DNA from 3 places in the Leuconostoc sp. C5 genome. Region 1 is predicted to be linked to each of the others. Evidence: riboswitches for the same ligand, from Rfam matches in the RefSeq annotation. Region 1 holds a riboswitch; each other region holds the start of a gene.
What was found. A riboswitch is a leader RNA that binds a small molecule or an ion and turns the genes downstream of it on or off. The one in region 1 is predicted to bind thiamine pyrophosphate.

Region 1 (7,012 bases):
GTGAACAACAAGATGAAAACGATGCCCAAGATGCACTCAATTTTATCAAACCTGATTTAACAGTAACAACAAATATCAAAGATGCAACCGATGCTCTGGTAGGTTCACTGCGTCTTGGTGGATTAACCGTTGATGACATGAGTCGCGGTTCAATTAAACCAAAAGTACGTATGATTGCCCAGTATGCTGTTGCTCGCGAGCATAATAGTGCCGTTATCGGAACTGATCATGCAGCTGAAGCTGTAGCTGGTTTCTTCACCAAGTATGGTGACGGCGGCACAGACATTAACCCTTTGTGGCGTCTAAATAAACGACAAGGAAGGCAGCTTCTCGAAGCATTACACGCCCCAAAGCATCTATACGACAAAGTACCTACTGCAGATCTTGAGGATGAACGCCCACAGTTGCCTGATGAAGTTGCGCTGGGTGTTAGATACGATGTCATTGACGATTATTTGGAAGGCAAAGATGTTGCAAACACCGATGCCGAACGAATAGAAGAGATGTATCTGACAACGCAACAAAAGCGTCACGAACCAATCACTATTTATGACACTTGGTTCTATTAACTCTAAAATTTGATTGTTATGTTCCCCTATAAACACTTAAAAAAGCCACAATATCATTATATATTGTGGCTTTTTTAGTATTTACTAATTTAAATTATAAGTCAATTTTTCCAACATAATGTAACTGCGGATCGTGAGACATGTCATTAGGATTTGTTCCCAAAACATTAACTGGCACCGGCTCGTTTAGTTCCTTATAGTAAGCAGCCCAAAAGTCAGAAATTTGTTTTCGTCTGTCTCCAAAAAACATTGGTTGTTCACTAAATTTGACAAAGTCCTCAAAGGCTGTCACTACAAACTGTGAACAATAGAAGCTGTTCGTACCTGGCTGAAAAGAAAAGTTATAGGGTTTACCCAAATGCTTTTTAGCGTTAATAATAATTCGCTTCGTATTTTTAACATTTGTGCGGTAAACATCAGCACTTTTATTTTTCTCTAAAAAAAGCTGAAGCGATTGTAAACAAACGCCTGAATCAGCTGTTGCATGAATGACATTTTCTTCGTCGGCTAATATCGCAACATGAACAAAATTTCCCGTTGATTCTGCAATACCCTCATCCAGATCGCTATGTCCATTTTTTACAAAAAGTAAATCTGCTTGTTTTAATTTCATAATCATAGTCTAACACATTTGTTTACCAAAGCTTAATAACAAATAAACAGTACTGAATGAGTAGTATAACGACGCCAATGATTAACCACCCAGAAACTTTTGTTGGAAATAATCGGTGGTAGCTACGGCTTTCACCTTCTTCAAAGCCATGAGAGGTCATAGCCATCGCTAAATTATTTGACCATATTAATGCTTGACTAATGGCTTTAAAATAAAGTTTAGGCGACCAAAAACTCAAGACCTCACCTCGCATCAGCCCCACTGCCCGAATCGTTTTAACTGAATTTATAATTTTGGGAATAAAACTCAATGCACCCAGAATGCCATATACAAAGGTTGCGGACATTTTGACATTTTGTTCAAGAGAACGTAATAATTCGTACAAAACCATAGTCGACATAAATGCCGCACCCATGAATACATAAGCACCTACACGTGTGGTCATTACTAGTGCAAAATGTAATCGTTGTGATTCGTCTCCTGTACCAAAAAAATAAAATGAGGTGAATGATCCGACTGCCGGCAAAATTGATACAATCAATAATCGAGCAAAAGTTTTCAAATGGCTTTTAGTCACTATTAAAATCAAAATACTAACAACAATTAAAAACAGATTGAGATAAACTGATTTTGTGAACGCAATTTCTATCGAAATAAGCAATACTAATAGTAATTTTTGTGTTTCATTCATGAATTAACTACACTTTCATATTTCAAACCATTTTGATCAAAGCGAACATGATAATCAATATATTGAATAATGCCGTGTGTTTGGTGTGAAATCATGATAATACTTTGTTCAAGGTCATTTGACGACTGTTTAATGATTTGCATGACATGTTGAATAGAATTCGTATCCAATCCAGATAATGGCTCATCTAACAGCAAGGTGTCGGGTGCAATAATTAACATAATCAGTATTTGTAGCTTTTTTTGTTGGCCACCTGACAATTCGTAAACACTATGCTTTTCAAGACCTATTAAATTTAACTTTTGCATGCACTGGTCAACCTTCTCAGTTGTCCAATAATCAGCGCGATGGCTATGGGCTCTAGCCTGCTCAACTTCTTCAGAAACGGTAATGTTTAAAAATTGGTCAGCTGCATTTTGAAATACTAAACCAACTTTCCTAGCATATATTTTTTTACGAAGTTTATCGAGTAGCTTCCTTTGATACAACAACGAGCCCTCATAATCGTGTAATCTTGCAAAAGTAAGCAGTAAGCTTGATTTTCCAATACCATTGGGTCCAGTAATTAAGGTGATTTTATCTTTTGCCCACTCAAAACTGCTATTCTTCAATATGGATTGTTTACCGTTGTTTACCGTCACATGTGCCATGCTAAACACAGACTCATTAAATTCATCATTAGTAACAATACTATCATTTACATCTTGTTTAAAAAAAGGAGACCAAGCTGTAGAATCAATACATGCTATATGTCGATTTTCAATACGATATAAATCTGTTATCAGATTTTCGTATCCACTTGTGTCATGATCTGAAACTAAAATGCCATGCCCTTGATCAACTAATTTTTTTAACAATACTTGTAACTCATGTCGATGCTCTGGATCAACGGCCGCAAAAGGTTCATCCAATAAAATAATTTCTGCACCCATCGCTAATGTTTCAGCTAAAGCAACCTTTTGCAATTCTCCACCTGACAAGTATGAAAGTTCTCGGTGTCGCAGTGATTCAATTCCTACCTCTGATAAAGCAGAATTAATTCTCTTATCAATTTCCTCGGTAGTTAAAGATAAATTTTCTAATGAAAAAATCAATTCAGCTTCTACGCGATCCATGGCAAATTGTTGATCTGGATGCTGAAATAGCATGGCAACTTTTTTAGCGCGATGGTTCGCTTTGATTTGAGCAATTGACTGATGGTTCAAAGACACTTCCTGTGACAATTCGCCGCCATATTTAGGATATAACCCAGCTAAGGCAGTCATCAAAGTTGATTTACCACATCCAGATGAACCAACTAATAATATAAATTGTTCTGGTCTAATCTCCAGTGAAATATCTTCTAAGATAATTTCATCGTCAAATTTAATATCTAAATGATTGGCCTTTAATTCCGTCATACTTTTATTGACCTTATCGGTTTGTTTTTAATAATTTAGACTTCTCTAGCAAGTTGACAATCCAGTAAACTAATAGACCGGCAAAAAATGCAATTGAAATCCAGCGAACAATAAACAACCCAACTAGCATACCAAAATCAAATTGTAGATATCCATCGTGGAACAATGACCAGATGAATGTCACGCATGTTCCAGTAAATGTTGACAAAATCAAACCCATTTTCCAGCTTTTATATCCTGTCAAAGTAAAACCAAGCTCTGATCCGATACCTTGAATAAATCCAGAAATTAGTGTTGCAACACCCCAATAGCCGCCCAACAAGGCTTCTCCAGTGGCGCCAAGCAATTCACCTATTAATCCCGCACCAACACGTTTCAATAAATAACTAGCCAATGGGGCTGCCATCATCCATGGCCCAATAGTGATTGCAATGGTGTATTGGTGCAACCCAAGCGGAACTAAGACTGCATCAAGTGCTGTGTACACTGGATCCATAATAAAATAAATCACACCAAAGGCAATACCAATCAACGCCATTAAAATGACTTCTCGCAAAGACCATTTCCCTTTTGATCCCGCTGTTACTGTTTCTACTTGTTCCATAAACATCTCTCCTCTTGTTTCGAGGTTGTATGTTTCGATAAAATACCTTTTATAGTATAAGTGTCTATACAAAAAGCCACCAACCACAAAAGAATTTAGTGATTGATGGCATCAAAAAGACATCTTAATCTAACTTATTCTTCCTTCGCAGGTATTAACCTGACAGGTTCAATGGGTATTATCTCAACCTTACGGTACCCCAGATAAAATATTAACTTCGTGAATTAGTATAACCCATTCTAATTTTAAATGCAAAGAAATTTTCTAGCCCATTAGCTACACCATAAAACCATTTGCAATTTTAATTTTTCAATGCTATGCTAATCTCATTAAAAAAAATATATGCTGTCCACTAGGGGTGCCTTCTTGGCTGAGATGATATTACTTATCAATCCCTTCGAACCTGATCTAGTCAATACTAGCGTAGGAAAGTGGTATTCTTTTTACAAAAGATACTCTTTTTTGCCTAGTCAAGAGAGAGTTTTTTTGTTGGACATGTAAAGATTTTAGGAGAAATTATGTTTTCAGAAGAATTGCGCACCCAAGCTGCACCAATTATGACAGCCATTCATGATCACGCATTTGTTCGTGGCATTGCGGACGGTTACGTCCCCCGAGAAGCTTTGATTTTTTACGTTGAACAAGATTTCCAATATCTTAGTGAATTTATCAAAATTTATGCCAATGCCATTACAAAATTAACTGATCGTAATGAAATGAAATTTTTTGCTGATTCAATTGATTTCATTTTAAATAGCGAAATTCATCCCCATCATGTTTTTTGTGACGTTGCCGGCGTCGAATATGAAACATTGCAACACGCCACGCCAACACCTAAAGCATATCTATACGAATCACATATGTATCGTGCGGCTGACACCGGCTCCTTATTAAATATTCTAGCTGCTTTTCAGGCTTGCCCTTGGACCTATAATGAAATTGCAAAAAAACAAGTTCAGGAGAAAGCGAACACAAATGATAACCCATTCAAAAGCTGGATTGATTTTTATGATAATACAGATGATGATTCGGAAGTTTCACTATCTGACAAAATCTTTGAATGGATAGATCGCTTGGCAGAAAATGCAACAACTCAACAACGCCAACAGGCCACACAGTTTTTTCTTAAAAGTTGTGAATTAGAATGGCAGTTCTGGGAACAAGCCTACCACCAAGAAGACTGGCGCTTCAAAGATGTATTAAATCAGGCAAACACTTTGTAAGGCTATTGATGTAAAGAAGTGAAATTTAATAACACAAAAATGTTGCGTCGTTATTTAATGACGCAACATTTTTGTGTATCCGTGAATTTATTTGTTTGTAGCTTTCAAAAAAGCTAATTTTAATTCAGCATTGTCTTCTGGTGTACCTAACGCAATACGAATCCACTCAGGATTAAGTCGATCGTTGACTTGGAAACCTTGTTCTAATAATTTTTGACCAACTTTTTTCGTTTCGCCAACCTTTATCCAAATAAAATTAGCCTGTGATTCATAAAACTTAAACTTATTTTTAGTCAAAAAATCTTGGAACTTTTGGCGCTCTACTTGAAAACGTTGGACATTTTTCTGCAAGTACTCTTGATCTAATACAGCAGCCGTGCCACCAACAATCTGATAGGTTGATAAATTATACGGTAAACGAACTGCTTGCATCGCACTATAAAGGGGATCTTGCATAATGCCATATCCAACACGTAAATTAGCTAGACCGTATGCCTTTGATAAGGTACGTAGCACAACCAAGTTTGTGTACTCAGCTACCAAAGGTGCCACGGTAGCATCAGGTTCATCTACAAAATCATAGTAGGCTTCGTCCACTACTAACGTAATATTTGCTGGCAGCTTGTCCAAAAAGCGCTTAATGGAGCTGGTTGTTTCGAATACCCCTGTTGGATTGTTGGGGTTAGCTATCCATACCATAGCAGTTTTATCATCAATAGCATCTAAAATCGCATCAAAATCAACATGCCCGTTATCAACATTAACGGGTATTTTTTTTGTTGTAGACTGTTCGATTTGTGCATGCATCGCATATTCACCAAATGTCGGATTGGGAATAATAATATTTGATCCTGGTTCCAACACAACACGAGTCAACAGCTCAATCAATTCATCTGCGCCAGCACCAAACACCAAATGTTGTGGGTCAACATGATTTAACTTAGCTACCGCTTCACGTAGTTCTGTCGCTTGTCCATCTGGATAATAACCTAAAATATTATCGGAAACAGCACGTACAGCTTGAGCAACTTTGGGTGATGGACCATACACAGATTCATTGGCTGATAAGCGGGCTAAATGTTGCAATCCATACTTTGCTTTTACAGTTTCTACCGGTAATTCTGCTTGATAAGCTGCTAAAGCTTTAACTGTCTTTTTCATTTTTCTTATCTCCTCGCCAATCAGCGCGTTCATGCAATAATGATTTTTTTCCTAAGCGTGACCCTAATTCATCTTTAATATCATCTAAACTGACACCCTTTTCAACTAATAAGACCATTAAATGAAACAATAAATCTGAAGTTTCATAAATTAGCTCTTCATTATTATTTTTGGCGCCGAGAATTACTTCCGTGCTTTCTTCTCCCACTTTTTTTAGAATTTTATCTAATCCTTTTTGATATAGATAATCAGTATAGGATCCTGTTTGGGGATTTTGTTTGCGCTCAAGTGCTTGTTCATAAAGTTCTTCAATTGTTTGTTGTGGCATCATTTCTCCTTTTAGTGTGGCATTTACTCTTTTGGAAAATAACCATCAGTCCATTTATTTGCAATGGTTGCTTGATTAGCATCTGCTAAACCTTCACCTTTTATCGTGTTAAAAAAACATGAGTAAGCATTAGTATGACAGGCCGGCCCTGCAGGATTCACATGAATTAGCAGAGTATCTAAATCACAATCTAATGTCATGCTAACGACCTGTTGTATGTTACCCGAAGTCTCCCCTTTATGCCACAATTCTTGTCGTTCACGAGACCAAAACCAAGTTTGCCCAGTATTTTTGGTTAATGAATAACTTTCTTTGTTCATATAGCCTAGCATCAAAAATGCCTTTGTTTCCGCGTCGACAATGACAGCAGGGATCAAACCATTTTGACTTTGCTTGTTGAAATCCGGTTCAGTTCCAATCATA
Region 2 (7,012 bases), 540 kb from region 1:
AATCGATTCATGTTAATCCGTTATGCCACGGCATTCTTTCTGTTCGTAAACTTGTATTGGGCCATAATTATGTGGCAGACCCTAGTGGCACTGATACCTGTTGCTTTAATGTTTATCGCTTCGCTAGCAATTATTGAACAAATTAAGTTATTTGGACATCATACGAACCAACTGATTTATTCAAAAGTGTTCTTCACATCACAGCTTATCGTGAATATCATTTTAATGGTGAGCATCCCAACATCGTTATTTACATTTTTTTACCAATTTATACAAAATACTGGTAGTAACCGCTTAGTGGTACTAATCCTGTTATTACTCAGTAGTAGCATACTTCTCATAGTTAACAAAAGGTTAGGCTTGATTGCAACAAATCACGATAAATATTACGCACGTTTGACAGCCTATCAGTCCGTTCTTAAAAATAATAAGGAGATGAAATAGTTATGGAAAATGGACCTATGTTTAACTTCCTACAAAAAGTGCTTTTGAAACCAATGACCAAAGTTTCCCAATATAGAATTGTGAGAGCTATCATGGCTGCTGGTATGGCTTCAATTCCTTTTACAATTGTTGGATCTATGATATTAGTTTTGAATATATTGCCGACAGTATTTCCGTTCTTAAATGATTTTTTCGACGCAACATTCTTTAAGTTTAGCGATTTGTACATGATTGCCAACACAGCAACCATGGGTATCTTAGCCATGTATTTTAGTTTAGCAATTGGTTTTGAATTAACTCGTATTATTCAAACAGAAGATAAACTAAAAGTAGCGCCATTAAATGGTGCCTTCTTATCACTATTTGCATTCTTTATGTGCTTGCCAGAATTGGTTTTAAAAGGCGGAAAAATTGTTCTGCTAAATACTATATCCAAGGACGAGACAGTTATCAACGGATTTAGAATGACTAGCACAATCGACCGTGTTGGAACAAGTGGTATTTTCACAGCGATTATTATGGCTATTTTAGCAGTTTGGTTGTATTCATTCTGTGTGAAACATAACTGGACGATTAAAATGCCGGATGCTGTACCGGAAGGTGTATCAAGATCATTTACGGCATTGATTCCAACTTTCGTTATTGCTTTTGTTGTACTGGGTATTAATGGTTCCTTAGTGTTACTCGGTACTGACATTTTCAAAATGATTGCAATACCATTTAGCTTCGTTACAAGCATGACTAGCACCTGGCTAGGAATTATGGTGATTGAGTTCTTGATTCATGCCTTGTGGATTGTTGGTATTCATGGCGCTAACATTATTTCCGCATTTATTACGCCTATCTTCTTAGCAAATATGGTAGCAAATTCAAATGGGGCTAACATACCGTTTGCTGGAGAATTTAATAATGCCTTTGCTATCTTAGGTGGCTCTGGTGCGACACTTGGATTATGCATATTTATTACTTTACTAGCACGTTCCGAACAGCTAAAAGTTTTAGGCCGAGCTTCAATCGTACCATCACTTTTTAATATTAACGAGCCGTTAATATTTGGATTACCAATTGTTTATAATCCTTATCTAGCTATTCCATTTTTCTTGGCACCAATGGCAACAGCTTCCGTTGCTTATGCAGCCATTAACTTCCATATCATTCGGCCAATTGTTATTCAAGCACCATGGCCATCCCCAGCCGGAATCGGTGCATTTATTAGTACCGTTGATTGGAAAGCAGCAGTCTTAGCAATAATCTGTGTTGTAATAGCTTTCATTATTTACTTACCATTTATCAAAATATATGATACTAAGTTGTACAATGATGAGCAGGGGAAAACACAAGTACAGCCTTAATGACGAGGCATCAAAATACTGGTCTGTGTTTAGTAACAGACTGGTATTTTTTATATTCTCGGCTGGCTGATTTGTGAAAGGTAAATTTCATCAGTAAGGATATCACTTAATGACAAACTTATGTGAAAAATAGAATGAATTACTTACATTTAATAGAAAATTTATGATACAATAATGCTTGTGCTAGGGGCGCCAAAATGGCTGAGAAGAACCCTTCGAACCTGAACTGATTAACATCAGCGTAGGAAAGTGCTACATTTTTTAACGTAGCATTTTTCTCTAGGTGAGAAAAATGTTTTTTTATTGCATAAAATGACTTATTGAGAGGATTTTTTTGAAAAATGAATAATAATCACTAGGGGCGTCGCAAAGACTGAGATGATGTATATCGGTCCCTTTGAACCTGATCTAGTTAATACTAGCGTAGGAAAGTGACCAATATTTGATAACGACATGTACTGTTGTCAAAAGTGTCCTTTTTTATGTATTTAAGGGCACTTTTTTATTGGAAAAGGAATTTAATTATGATGACACCAAAACATAACCGAATCATGGATCATGGCCTAGCTGGAATACAGCACGTGTTTGTTTCTAACGTGTGGTTAGATCCAATTTATGTTGCCGCTGCCGCAGGGCTCTAACTGAACTTATCAACTAATCTTGTGAACACGATTTTTATTGTTTCAGGATTAGTCACGCTTACACAGGCAACAAAATTAGCGAAGCTGCCTATTGTTCAAGGGCCGTCAGCTGCTTTTGACGCGTTAATGATTAATGCTGGTAAAGCTGGTCAGTTAGCAACGGCGAGTGGTTCAATTTTACTGAGTGCACTCATTGTATTTTTATTGTCCGTTACAGGACTTATCAATAAACTAATCAAATTATTGACACCGGCAATTACCGGAACACTAATATTTTTGGTTGGTATTTCTTTATCTGGATTCACACTATCTGAATTCTTAGGTGGTTATCCAGGTGATAAAGGTTTCTCTTCACCAACAACACTTATTTTGTCTGTTACTACAGCAACTATTGTCATTCTATTGTCGATATTTGGTAAGGGATTTTGGAAGCGTTTTTCCTTTTTAATCGCGCTAATTGTTGGTGATATTCTAGCAGTTTCGTTAGGTGTCGTAGATTACAGCGTATTATCAACAAAATCATGGTTTGGCATGCCTCATTTATTGCCTTATGGATCGCTAAAGTTTAATTGGGTCATGTTTTTGACATTCTTTGTTGCCTATGTGGTTGCAGTGGTAGAGGCTTTAGGTGTCTATCAGGCAGCTGGCGATACTTTAAAAGAAAATATTTCACCAAGGCGCATTCAAAATGGTCTAATTGGCGAATCTGCGGGATCAATGTTTTCATCCTTGTTCGGAGGCTTTCCAACAACTGCTTTTGCTCAGAATGTAGGGATTTTAAACTTAACTGGCAATGTTTCGAGAATACCAGTAATTATTGCAGGGATTTTGTTTGTCGTACTAGGTTTTGTTCCTAAAATTGGTGCGTTTTTGGCAATAACGCCTAGTCCAGTGATTGGGGGCATATTTTTGCCCGCAGCAACAACTTTAATTCTGACTGGATTCAACATTTTGAAAAGAGCGCCTGACAACAATGAAAATAACATGATTATTGGATTGTCTATCATACTAGCGATTGCTCTGCCCAACTATGCAACCGGCTGGTCAGGTGTTACAGGTGAATTATTATCTAATAGCATATTAGTCGGTGCGTTGTCTGCCATCATCTTACAGTTTGCCTTGGTTAACTTACCACGAATGATAAAAAATATAAGGGGATCTCATGATTGAAAAATCTAAAAAAATTCAAAGCGACATTTTAACTTTCATTAATAAATACAAGGATCATCAAACAGAGCAATATGAATCGGACTTCAATCAGCTAGCTATGCGCATTTTTGCTTATCAATTTCAAAACAATTTACCATATAAAAAATTTGCCCAATTACGACATAAAAACCTCTTGACTGTAAAAAACTGGCACGAGGTTCCGCTAATTCCGATTCAAGCGTACAAAGAATTAATTCTGTCAACCGAAGATATTAATCAAGCTGCGGATGTTTTTTATTCGAGTGGCACAACAAATATTAATCATAGAAGCAAACATTATATCTCGAATTTAAATATTTGGGAAGAATCTATGCGGGCAGGATTCAAGAAAAACGTTTTGCCTAATACGGATAAAATTAGAATACTTTCTTTGTTTCCGGGTATGGCAGATAACCCTAACTCTTCTTTATCTCGCTATATATCAACCGCTATACGAGAATTTGGTACTGAAAATAGCCATATCTTTTTTGAAAATAACCAACTAAACTATTCGGAACTAATCGTTGCTCTTCAAGAAGCAGAAAAAAATCATGAGCCCATATTACTTTTGGGTGCTTCGTTTTCTTATGTTCATCTATTGGCATACTTACAGCAACATCACCAATCCTTTAATCTGGCAAAAGAAAGCATTATTTTTGATACTGGTGGATTTAAGGGCAAGTCAAAAGAAGTGAGTATGACTGACTTATATGCTGATTTGGAGAGCACATTTAAGGTGACACGCGAACAAATTATAAATATGTACGGCATGACAGAGATTAGTTCTCAATGTTACGATCGAAATTTAATGGATCATTCAGAAAATAAAACAGTTTATTTTGATAAAATAGCACCTGCTTGGGTAAAAACTCAGGTCTTGGATACTGAAACGTTACAGCCTGTTGTACAGGGTCAACGTGGCCTATTGGCATACTATGACTTAGCTAATTGGGATTCCTGCGTATCAATTCTAACTGAAGACATTGTTATCAAAAACAATTATGGATTCACAATCATTGGTAGAGCAAAAGGATCGGTGGCTAAGGGTTGTTCCATCACCGCTGATGAGCTTTTACAACTGCAATAAAGGTGTCAATAATGTCCAATAAAGAAATGACAAAAATTAATATTTTTTACACGCCAGACAGCATTATCCTTGGTGATTTAACCGAAAAGGTAGTTGAAAATGAAACACATCATCTTGTATTGTGTTATCCCAAAATAACCGAACAAGAAATAAAAGAGATTACAAAAATAATAACGCATAACCGTAATCATTATTTAAAGCATCTTACAGTGAATGAAATTATTGATATTATTGCTCGGGCAGCAGAAAAATGGACTAACCCATCGTATCATCTTCGGAAAATAGCAGAAAAAGCAGTCCCCGCGGTAACTGGTTATGACGCTGATCAATTTAGTTTAGAGCTCAAAAACTTTATTCGCTTATTTCGAAAGAAAGAGTTAAAACGATTTGTGAATAGCGAACTTGGACAATCAGGTGCAATGTTGGATGATTTTCAACCAAATCTTTCCGGTGGATTTTCAAAATTTTACGGACCAGATTTAATATTCCAAATATTTTCCGGTAATGTGCCAGGTATACAACTGTGGACACTCATCATGGGACTACTTGTAAAATCGCCAACACTGGGGAAAACATCTTTTGCAGAGCCTATTATGCCAGCCTTATTTGTTCAGACGTTAGCTGAAATTGATCCAAAATTGGCAAATACGATTGCCATTCTACCATGGCATAGTGGTGGAAAATTCGAGGCACGCTGTCTTAATTTGGCCGATACTATTGTTGTGTGTGGTGGTAAAGAAGCGGTTGCATCTGTAAAAAGCAAAACACCATTAAATAAGAAGATTTTAAGTTATGGATACAAAATCGGTTTGGCAATAGTTGGTAGGGAGACGTTGACACCAGAGTATTATGCTCAAGTCATTAAAGACTTAGCTGAGGACATTGCCACCTATGATCAGCAAAGCTGTCTAGCTCCGCAGTCAATTTTCATTGAAAGAGGTGGGGCAATAACGCCTCAAGAGTTTGCGAGTATCCTGTCCAATGAGTTAAATAACTATCAAATCAAATATCCTCGTGCACCGATACACGAATCAGATAAAATCGCTATTGAAAAAATGCGGCAAGAAGCTGAGATAACGTCTATAAAAAACGGAGCAACCTCAGTATTTCGAAGTGACAATAGTACCGCATGGACTATTATTTTACATAATAATATCGGATTTAGCGCCTCGCCTTTGAATCGTTCAATTCATATTTTTGTTGTTAATGATTTGACAGATTTACCATCTGTACTCATACCGTATCAGCAATATTTACAGTCAGCAGGAATTGCGATTTCTCCGAATCGTTTGTTCTCGTTGGCAGATATGTTAGGGAAAGTGGGTGTTAATCGAATGAGTGCGCTGGGAAAGATGAATCACGTTTCCAGTGGCTGGCACCATGATGGACGCTTTAACTTATTGGATTTAGTTCGTGTTACAGACATTGAGCAGAGCTTAGAATTCTCTAGTGAGAAGTTTGATCCGGATGTGGAGTGAGGAGAATAAAAAATGCTATTAAAAAACAAAGTTGCACTGGTGACGGGAGCCAGTCGAGGAATTGGGGCAGCCATTGCCAAAGAGTATGCCAAACAAGGTGCCTTTGTCATTATCAATTACCTGGAAAATACTAAAAAGGCCGATGAAGTTGTTGCAGAAATTATTTCAGATGGTGGTCAAGCAATTGCCATAGCATGTGACGTACGTGATGAAAAACAAGTGAAAAACATGCTATACGATATTTTTGAAAATTTTGGTACGATCGATATCATTGTAAACAATGCATTAAGTCAATATCAATTTGATCCTAAGCATCGAAAAATGTTAGACCAACTGAAGTGGAGTGACTACCAAAATCAAATCGACGGTAGTTTAAAAGCAGTTTTAAACGTTACTCAAGGTGCTTTATCAAGATTAAAAACAAATAATAGCAGTCGCATCATTAATATAACCAGTAATTTGATAAGGTCTCCAGCAATCCCTTATCATGATTACATTGTCGGAAAATCTGCTGTTCTTGGGTTGACACGTACAATGGCTAGTGAATTAGGTGCTTTTGGTATCCGAGTAAATGCTATCGCACCAGGATTGACGTACCCAACAGCTTCTAGTAAGTACACGCATCGTGATATTCGGGAAGCACTTATTGCGCAAACACCGACTAAACGTTTAACTACTCCTGAGGATGTGGCAGGTTCAGCCGTATTTCTGGCCTCAGAGCTTTCGAATAATATGACCGGCCAATGTCTGTTCATAGATGGTGGTTTAACTATGCTCTAATCGAAATCAACACAATAATTAAAATATAAAACACAATGGAAT
Region 3 (7,012 bases), 970 kb from region 1:
AGGGTGGCGCAATTTTGAAGCAAATGCGTGATATGGGGATTGATGTGCCGGTTATTGGACCAGATGGCATTGGTGATCCTAAAACGGCTGAAATTGCAGGAAATAAAAATACAAGCAATGTTTATTACGCGGCACATTTCTCAGTTGATGCACCAGCTACTAAGGTTTCAGCACCATTCGCCAAAGCTTATAAAAAGGCTTACGGCAAGTATCCATCACAATTTACAGCTTTAGCTTATGATTCAGTTCGCATGATAAAAGCAGCTATTGAAAATGAAAATTCAACTAGCAAATCGGCAATTACTAAGGGATTGGCTAACTTGAAAAATTTTGATGGTGTAACTGGTAAGATGTCAATTGACAAAGACCACAATCCTGTCAAATCAATGGTTATGGTCGGTATGACTGATGGTAAAGAGTCATCTGCCGTAGTTGTTAAGTGAACACGTTTTCTAAGAAACGTATGAAACTAATGCGTTTGATAATATTTTGAGGTTAAAATGACTACTTTCATTCAGCAATTAATCAATGGTCTTATGCTAGGCAGTGTCTATGCGCTACTAGCTTTAGGCTATACAATGGTCTACGGTATTATTAAATTAATCAATTTTGCACATGGTGATATATACATGCTCGGTGCGTATTTTGGCTATTTTTTCATCAAGGTTTTACATTTGAATTTCTTTATAGCGTTAATTCTCGCAATGGCAGTAAGCGCCATTATTGGTGTGGTCATTGAGTATATTGCCTATCGACCATTGCGTCATTCTCCAAGAATTGCGGTTCTTATCTCCGCTTTAGGCATCTCTTTTTTACTAGAAAATGGCATGACTTATTTATATGGGTCAGATCAACGTTCATTTCCACAGGCGATTAAGACAGTACAATACCACTTTTATGGTATACAAGTTTCAAATATTCAGTTGATTATTGCTGTAACTTCAATAGTTTTGATGCTGTTATTAACTTACATTGTTAAAAATACAAAAATGGGTCGTGCGATGCGGGCAGTATCCGCAGATCCAGATGCAGCGTCATTAATGGGCATCAACATCAATCACACAATTTCATTTACATTTGCAATTGGGTCAGCATTGGCGGCGGCTGGTGGCGTTTTGATTGGATTATATTATAACAGTATTGACCCATTGATGGGTATGACTCCTGGGTTGAAAGCTTTTGTTGCCGCGGTTTTGGGCGGTATAGGCATTATTCCAGGGGCAGCAGTAGGTGGTTGGCTAATCGGTATATTGGAAACAATGGTTCAAGCGACAGCTTTTTCAGATTACAAAGATGCGATTGTGTATGCAATGTTGATTGTCATATTGCTTATTAAACCGACTGGTATTTTAGGGAAAAACAAGCGGGAGAAAGTTTGATGGATCAAGCGCATATTAAATACACGTTATCATGGGCATCTTTGGCTGCAATGGGGTTCATATTGATATTCGTAGCTCAAATGGTTGGCCTTATTGGTCATTATGGCATCACAACGATTGTACTTATCGGCATTAATATCATTGCTGCACTGGGACTTAATCTAGTGGTTGGTATTTCAGGGCAGTTTTCGTTAGGGCACGCTGGATTTATGGCTATCGGTGCTTACGCGACAGCATTAGTTATGGAAGTTGTTCCTGGTATCATTGGCTTTATTTTGGGAATGGCTGCAGGCATCGTAGTCAGTGGCGTAATTGCCTTAATTGTTGGTATTCCAACTTTGCGTTTACGTGGTGATTATTTGGCTATTGCAACATTAGGGTTTGCTGAAATTATTAGAATTGTCATTATGAACTTGAAAATAACTAACGGACCAGCTGGTATTTTTGGCATCGCACCTTTTGTGAGTTGGCAATTAGTTTATATACTAGCAGTTATAACATTGATTATTGTGGTCAACTTTGTTCGTAGTATGCCTGGGCGAGCCATTATTGCCGTTCGTGATAATGAAATTGCTGCCGAATCCTTAGGAATTAATACAACTAAGTATAAGGTAATTGCTTTTGTGACAGGGGCATTATTTGCTGCTATGGCTGGTAGCTTACGTGCAAGTTTCATCCAATCTATTGCGCCTAAAGACTATGCTTTTATGCAAAGTATTATGATCTTAATTATTATTGTGATAGGTGGGATTGGCTCAATGAGTGGGACAGTTGTGACAGCAATTGCGTTAGGTGTGTTAGACACAATGTTACAAAATTTTGGTTCCTTGCGTATGGTCATCTACGCTGTTATTTTAATTGCTGTGATGCTGGTTAGACCTCAAGGTATTTTTGGTAGTCGAGAACTATCATTAAAGAAATGGTTATTTGATGAAGGAGACGGACATGGCTCAGACAATACTGAAAACGCGTGATTTAAGTATCCGTTTTGGAGGTGTAACTGCTGTTGATGGTGTTAATATTGAAGCTGCCGAAAATGAGTTAATTGGTTTAATTGGGCCAAATGGTGCGGGTAAAACCACATTATTTAATTTACTAACAGGTGTATATTCACCTAGTGAGGGAGAAGTACTCCTATTTGATGGTCAGCAGTTAGCTAATGTCAATCGTCAATCTCCTGCAAAACGTGCTCGATTAGGCGTTGCGCGCACTTTTCAAAATATTCGCTTGTTTGAAAGTCGAACAGTATTAGAGAATGTTATGATTGCTATGAATTCTAGTACTCAGGCACATGTATTCAGTTCATTGTTTCGTTTACCTTCATTTTATAAAAATGAAGAGCAACTAAAAAACGAAGCTCGTAAGCTGCTAAGTATTTTTGATATGCTGGAGGTACAAGATACGCTGGCAACAAACTTACCATATGGGCAACAACGACGTTTAGAAATTGTGCGGGCATTGGCCACAAAACCTAAAATCTTATTTTTAGATGAGCCAGCAGCTGGTATGAATCCACAAGAAACGGCTGATTTAACACGTTTAATTAAACAAGTTCAACAAGAATTTAAGATGACAATTATTTTAATTGAGCATGATATGAACCTTGTTATGGCTGTCAGTGAGCGATTATATGTATTAGAGTACGGTAAGTTATTAGCCAGTGGCACACCATTAGAAATACAGCAAAATGCCGATGTGATCCGTGCATATTTGGGAGAAAATAACGAATGAGTGCATTACTGACAGTTGAAAATTTAAACGTAAGTTATGGTGCCATTAAAGCGGTACAAGACGTTAACTTTGTGGTGAACAATAACGAAATCGTATCACTAATTGGTGCTAATGGCGCTGGGAAAACTACAATTTTACGTACGATTTCGGGCTTAGAAAAACCCACTAAGGGACGTATTTTATTTGAAAATCAAAACATATTGACTATGAATTCAGAGCGAATTGTCTCAAGTGGAGTTGCTCAAGTGCCAGAAGGACGTCGCGTGTTTTCTGGCATGACTGTTCAAGAAAACCTACAGTTGGGTGCTTTTACTCGAGGCAAGGGTATTAACTTGAAAGATGAATACGCACTTATTTACGATCAGTTTCCAATTTTAAAGGAAAGACGTAATCAAGATGCAGCGACTTTATCTGGTGGTGAACAACAAATGCTAGCCATGGGTCGCGCATTAATGGCAAAACCAAAATTGTTATTGTTGGATGAACCTTCCATGGGCTTGGCACCGCTATTTATTGAGAAAGTTTTTGATATTATTAAAAATGTTAATGCACAAGGAATGACAGTATTAGTAATCGAACAAAATGCGAATCAAGCGCTAAAAATTGCGGATCGAGGCTATGTTTTGGAAAGTGGAAAGATTACGATGACAGGTACGGGAGCAGAGCTACTTGCATCAGATGACGTGCGCAAAGCATACTTAGGCGGTTGATTATTCATATGGATTCAGGTACACTGAAGTAGAATTAAATAAATATCTGGGGTGCCCAAGCTGGCTGAGAGATACCCATTGAACCTGATTACGGTAATTCGTGCGAAGGAAGATTATAATAATGAACTATTCTAGTGTATAAATATGCCTATTTAGCCGTTAACTAATCTTTTCTGATAGTTAGCGGTTTTTTTATTCATTAATGTTAATTTTTAAAATTAATGAAGATATTTGTTTAAAAACACGAAGCCAAACAAAAAAGGAATTTAATCATGAATATTACAGACATTAGAACGAAATCACCTCTTGTCCTTACTTATGCAAATTTTGTTACACCACAATTTGTAGCTAATGTAGTTAATGTTGTTGGTGCCTCACCGTTAATGAGTCGCGAGCTAGCAGAATTTAAGGAATTAGCCGGAATTGCCAATGCGGTGATTATTAACACAGGGACGCTTCAAAAAGTAGAAATTAACGATATTATTAAACTTTCTCAGGAAGCATACCAATTAGGCAAGCCAGTCGTATTAGATCCGGTTGCTGTATCAGTTCCATTTAGGTCTAAAGCCATTACACAATTTTTAGCATCTGGTCATGTTGATGTTATTCGTGGTAATGCAGCCGAAATTGCTTGGTTTGCCGATATTGATTTTGCTAGTCAAGGTATTGATGCTACTGGAAAAGGTGACGTAATTGAAATTGCACAGCGTGCCGCCAAAAAAACAGGTGCAGTGATTGCGCTAAGCGGGGCTTGTGACGTTGTCAGTGATGGTCAATACACACAAACACTTGATATAAATGTTGAACAATTATCTTCTATTGTAGGTACAGGAGATGCCTTATCATCATTAATTGGTGCGTTCATTGCCGATGGGCTAAAGGTTCCTAATGTGATGAATGCAATGGCTACATTCAAACTTGCTGGACAAAAAGCCGCTACAAAAACGAATCAACCAGGTTCTTTTACAAATCAATTATTAGATGAATTATTTGTTATTGATAATATCGATGTTCAAAATTTTATTAAGGAAAGTGTGCTGAATCATGGTTAATAAAACACCCCAAGTTCTAACAATTGCTGGTATGGATAGCAGTGGTGGCGCTGGAGTTAGCGCGGATCTAAAGACGTTTGCCGCCCAAGGTGTTTATGGCGCTAATGTTATTGTTGCTCTAACAGCACAAAACACAATGGGTGTACAGCAAGTTTCGATGACTTCACCATCTATGATCCATGCCCAATTAAAATCAGTGGCTGATGACTTAAAAATAAGTGCTGTAAAAAGTGGCATGCTTGGTGATGTGCCCACAGTAGAATCAGTGTCTGAATTTTTACAACAAGCAGATTTTGGTAACTATGTATTAGATCCTGTAATGGTTGCCAAGGGAGGCGCTCACTTATTGAGTGATGAGGCCATAGTTGCTATTAAGTCTAGTTTGATACCGCTGGCAACGCTCATTACGCCTAATATGCCAGAAGCTGAAGTCTTAAGTGGGTCAAACATTACTAACCATGAAGATGTGATGCAATCAGCTTCAAAGATACAACAATTAGGAGTTGAAAACGTATTATTAAAAGGTGGACATGCCTCCGGGAAAGATGTTTATGACTATATTCTATTGGCTGATGGTAGTCATTTTTGGCTTAAAAGCTCACGGGTAGATACAATTAGAACTCACGGGACAGGGGATACAATTTCTGCGGCCATTACTGCTCGTTTAGCTTTGGGAGATGATATGAAAACGGCTATTATTCATGCAAAAGCTTATGTTGATGCTACCATTCGTGAAGGTATCGATGTTGGGCATGGGCATGGACCGCTTAATCACCAGGCAAGAATGACTGACAGGCATTTTCCAGAGGTGCTAGAAAATGTTTGATCCGAGCATATTAGTAAATTATTTTGTATTAGGAACTCAGGACACCAATGGAGAGAGACATTTTTTTGAAGTCTTAGAGGAAGCACTGCAATCGAAAATCAGTGTGTTTCAATATCGAGAAAAAGGGCAACTGGCTTTAAGTGGATCAGAGAAATTACGAGTAGCCAAAAAAGTCCGGCAACTAACAGCTGACTACCATGTACCATTGATTATTGATGATGACATTCAACTAGCACATGAAATTGATGCAGAGGGTGTTCATTTTGGGCAAAAAGATGGCGATATTATCAATAATATTCAATTAGCTGGGAATCTAGCTGTTGGGGTATCGGTGTCTGATGACAGCCAATATAAAAGAATAGAGAATATTAAAGGGATTGATTATATCGGAATTGGTCCTGTTTTTGCGACGGTAAGCAAAGCTGATGCAAATCCAGAGATTGGGGTTGAAGGTTTAAAATATTTGACAAGCAAAAGTAAATGGCCAAGTGTGGCAATCGGTGGAATATCGGAGACAAATTTGTCATCAGTTTTATCTACGGGTGTTAACGGTGCTGCTGTAATCAGTATGATTAGTCAAAGCGCAAATATAAGCGCTACCTTAAAATATTGGCGTTCATTACATTTATAAATAATGTGTTTTGCTGAAAATATCACAAACAAAATATACTTTGCGAATGAATAATGGTGTTATAGTAGGGGTGTTTAGAACAGAAATGTAATTTGTTAATTGAAGAAAGGTCGAATAAAATGAGCTATCAAACAATTAATCCCTTTAACGACGAAGTTATTCAAACATTTGACAATCATGATGACGCTTATGTTGAGAAGGCAATTGCCGAAGGTCATGCATTGTATAAAAAGTGGCGCAATGACCCGGCTAGTAGTCGCGCAGAGATATTAAACAAAATTGCTGACTTGATGGAAGAAGATGCTGATCATTTAGCTAAGGTACTTACTATTGAAATGGGTAAGCGATTTGTCGAGGCTCAAGGTGAAGTAGCATTAAGTGTTTCAATTGCTCGTTACTATGCCAAAAATGGTGCAGATTTCCTTAAGCCAGAACCAATCAAATCCTCGATGGGGGATGCGCAAGTAATTTCGCGCCCCACTGGGGTATTGATGATGGTTGAACCATGGAATTTTCCTTGCTATCAAATTATTCGTGTATTTGCACCAAATTATATAGCTGGAAACCCAATGCTTTTGAAGCATGCAAGCAATACGCCAATGGCTGCATCAGAATTTGAAAAAATTGTTGAACGTGCTGGTGCACCTACTGGTGCGTTTGCTAATTTATTCATTGATTACGAT

Region 2: linked by a shared signal. The riboswitch ahead of RHP56_RS04660 (uracil-xanthine permease family protein) and the one ahead of tenA (thiaminase II) in region 1 are both predicted to bind thiamine pyrophosphate.
Region 3: linked by a shared signal. The riboswitch ahead of thiM (hydroxyethylthiazole kinase) and the one ahead of tenA (thiaminase II) in region 1 are both predicted to bind thiamine pyrophosphate.

Annotation. Positions count from the first base shown of each region.
Region 1 is NZ_CP134351.1:1,479,017-1,486,028, forward strand. Features, by position in the region: gene nadE (ammonia-dependent NAD(+) synthetase) at 1-569, shown strand, start outside; gene RHP56_RS07425 (YiiX/YebB-like N1pC/P60 family cysteine hydrolase) at 664-1,188, opposite strand; gene RHP56_RS07430 (energy-coupling factor transporter transmembrane component T family protein) at 1,205-1,873, opposite strand; gene RHP56_RS07435 (ATP-binding cassette domain-containing protein) at 1,870-3,273, opposite strand; gene RHP56_RS07440 (ECF transporter S component) at 3,287-3,877, opposite strand; TPP riboswitch at 4,000-4,089, opposite strand; TPP riboswitch at 4,222-4,324, shown strand; gene tenA (thiaminase II) at 4,396-5,100, shown strand; gene hisC (histidinol-phosphate transaminase) at 5,188-6,261, opposite strand; gene hisE (phosphoribosyl-ATP diphosphatase) at 6,245-6,589, opposite strand; gene hisI (phosphoribosyl-AMP cyclohydrolase) at 6,613-7,011, opposite strand; gene hisF (imidazole glycerol phosphate synthase subunit HisF) at 7,008-7,012, opposite strand, start outside.
Region 2 is NZ_CP134351.1:936,062-943,073, forward strand. Features, by position in the region: gene RHP56_RS04650 (sugar transporter) at 1-444, shown strand, start outside; gene celB (PTS cellobiose transporter subunit IIC) at 462-1,796, shown strand; TPP riboswitch at 1,972-2,061, shown strand; TPP riboswitch at 2,144-2,243, shown strand; gene RHP56_RS04660 (uracil-xanthine permease family protein) at 2,459-3,607, shown strand; gene RHP56_RS04665 (LuxE/PaaK family acyltransferase) at 3,600-4,712, shown strand; gene RHP56_RS04670 (acyl-CoA reductase) at 4,724-6,190, shown strand; gene RHP56_RS04675 (SDR family oxidoreductase) at 6,203-6,970, shown strand.
Region 3 is NZ_CP134351.1:438,264-445,275, forward strand. Features, by position in the region: gene RHP56_RS02365 (ABC transporter substrate-binding protein) at 1-443, shown strand, start outside; gene RHP56_RS02370 (branched-chain amino acid ABC transporter permease) at 501-1,379, shown strand; gene RHP56_RS02375 (branched-chain amino acid ABC transporter permease) at 1,379-2,353, shown strand; gene RHP56_RS02380 (ABC transporter ATP-binding protein) at 2,325-3,110, shown strand; gene RHP56_RS02385 (ABC transporter ATP-binding protein) at 3,107-3,820, shown strand; TPP riboswitch at 3,858-3,948, shown strand; gene thiM (hydroxyethylthiazole kinase) at 4,093-4,872, shown strand; gene thiD (bifunctional hydroxymethylpyrimidine kinase/phosphomethylpyrimidine kinase) at 4,865-5,698, shown strand; gene thiE (thiamine phosphate synthase) at 5,691-6,329, shown strand; gene RHP56_RS02405 (NAD-dependent succinate-semialdehyde dehydrogenase) at 6,449-7,012, shown strand, end outside.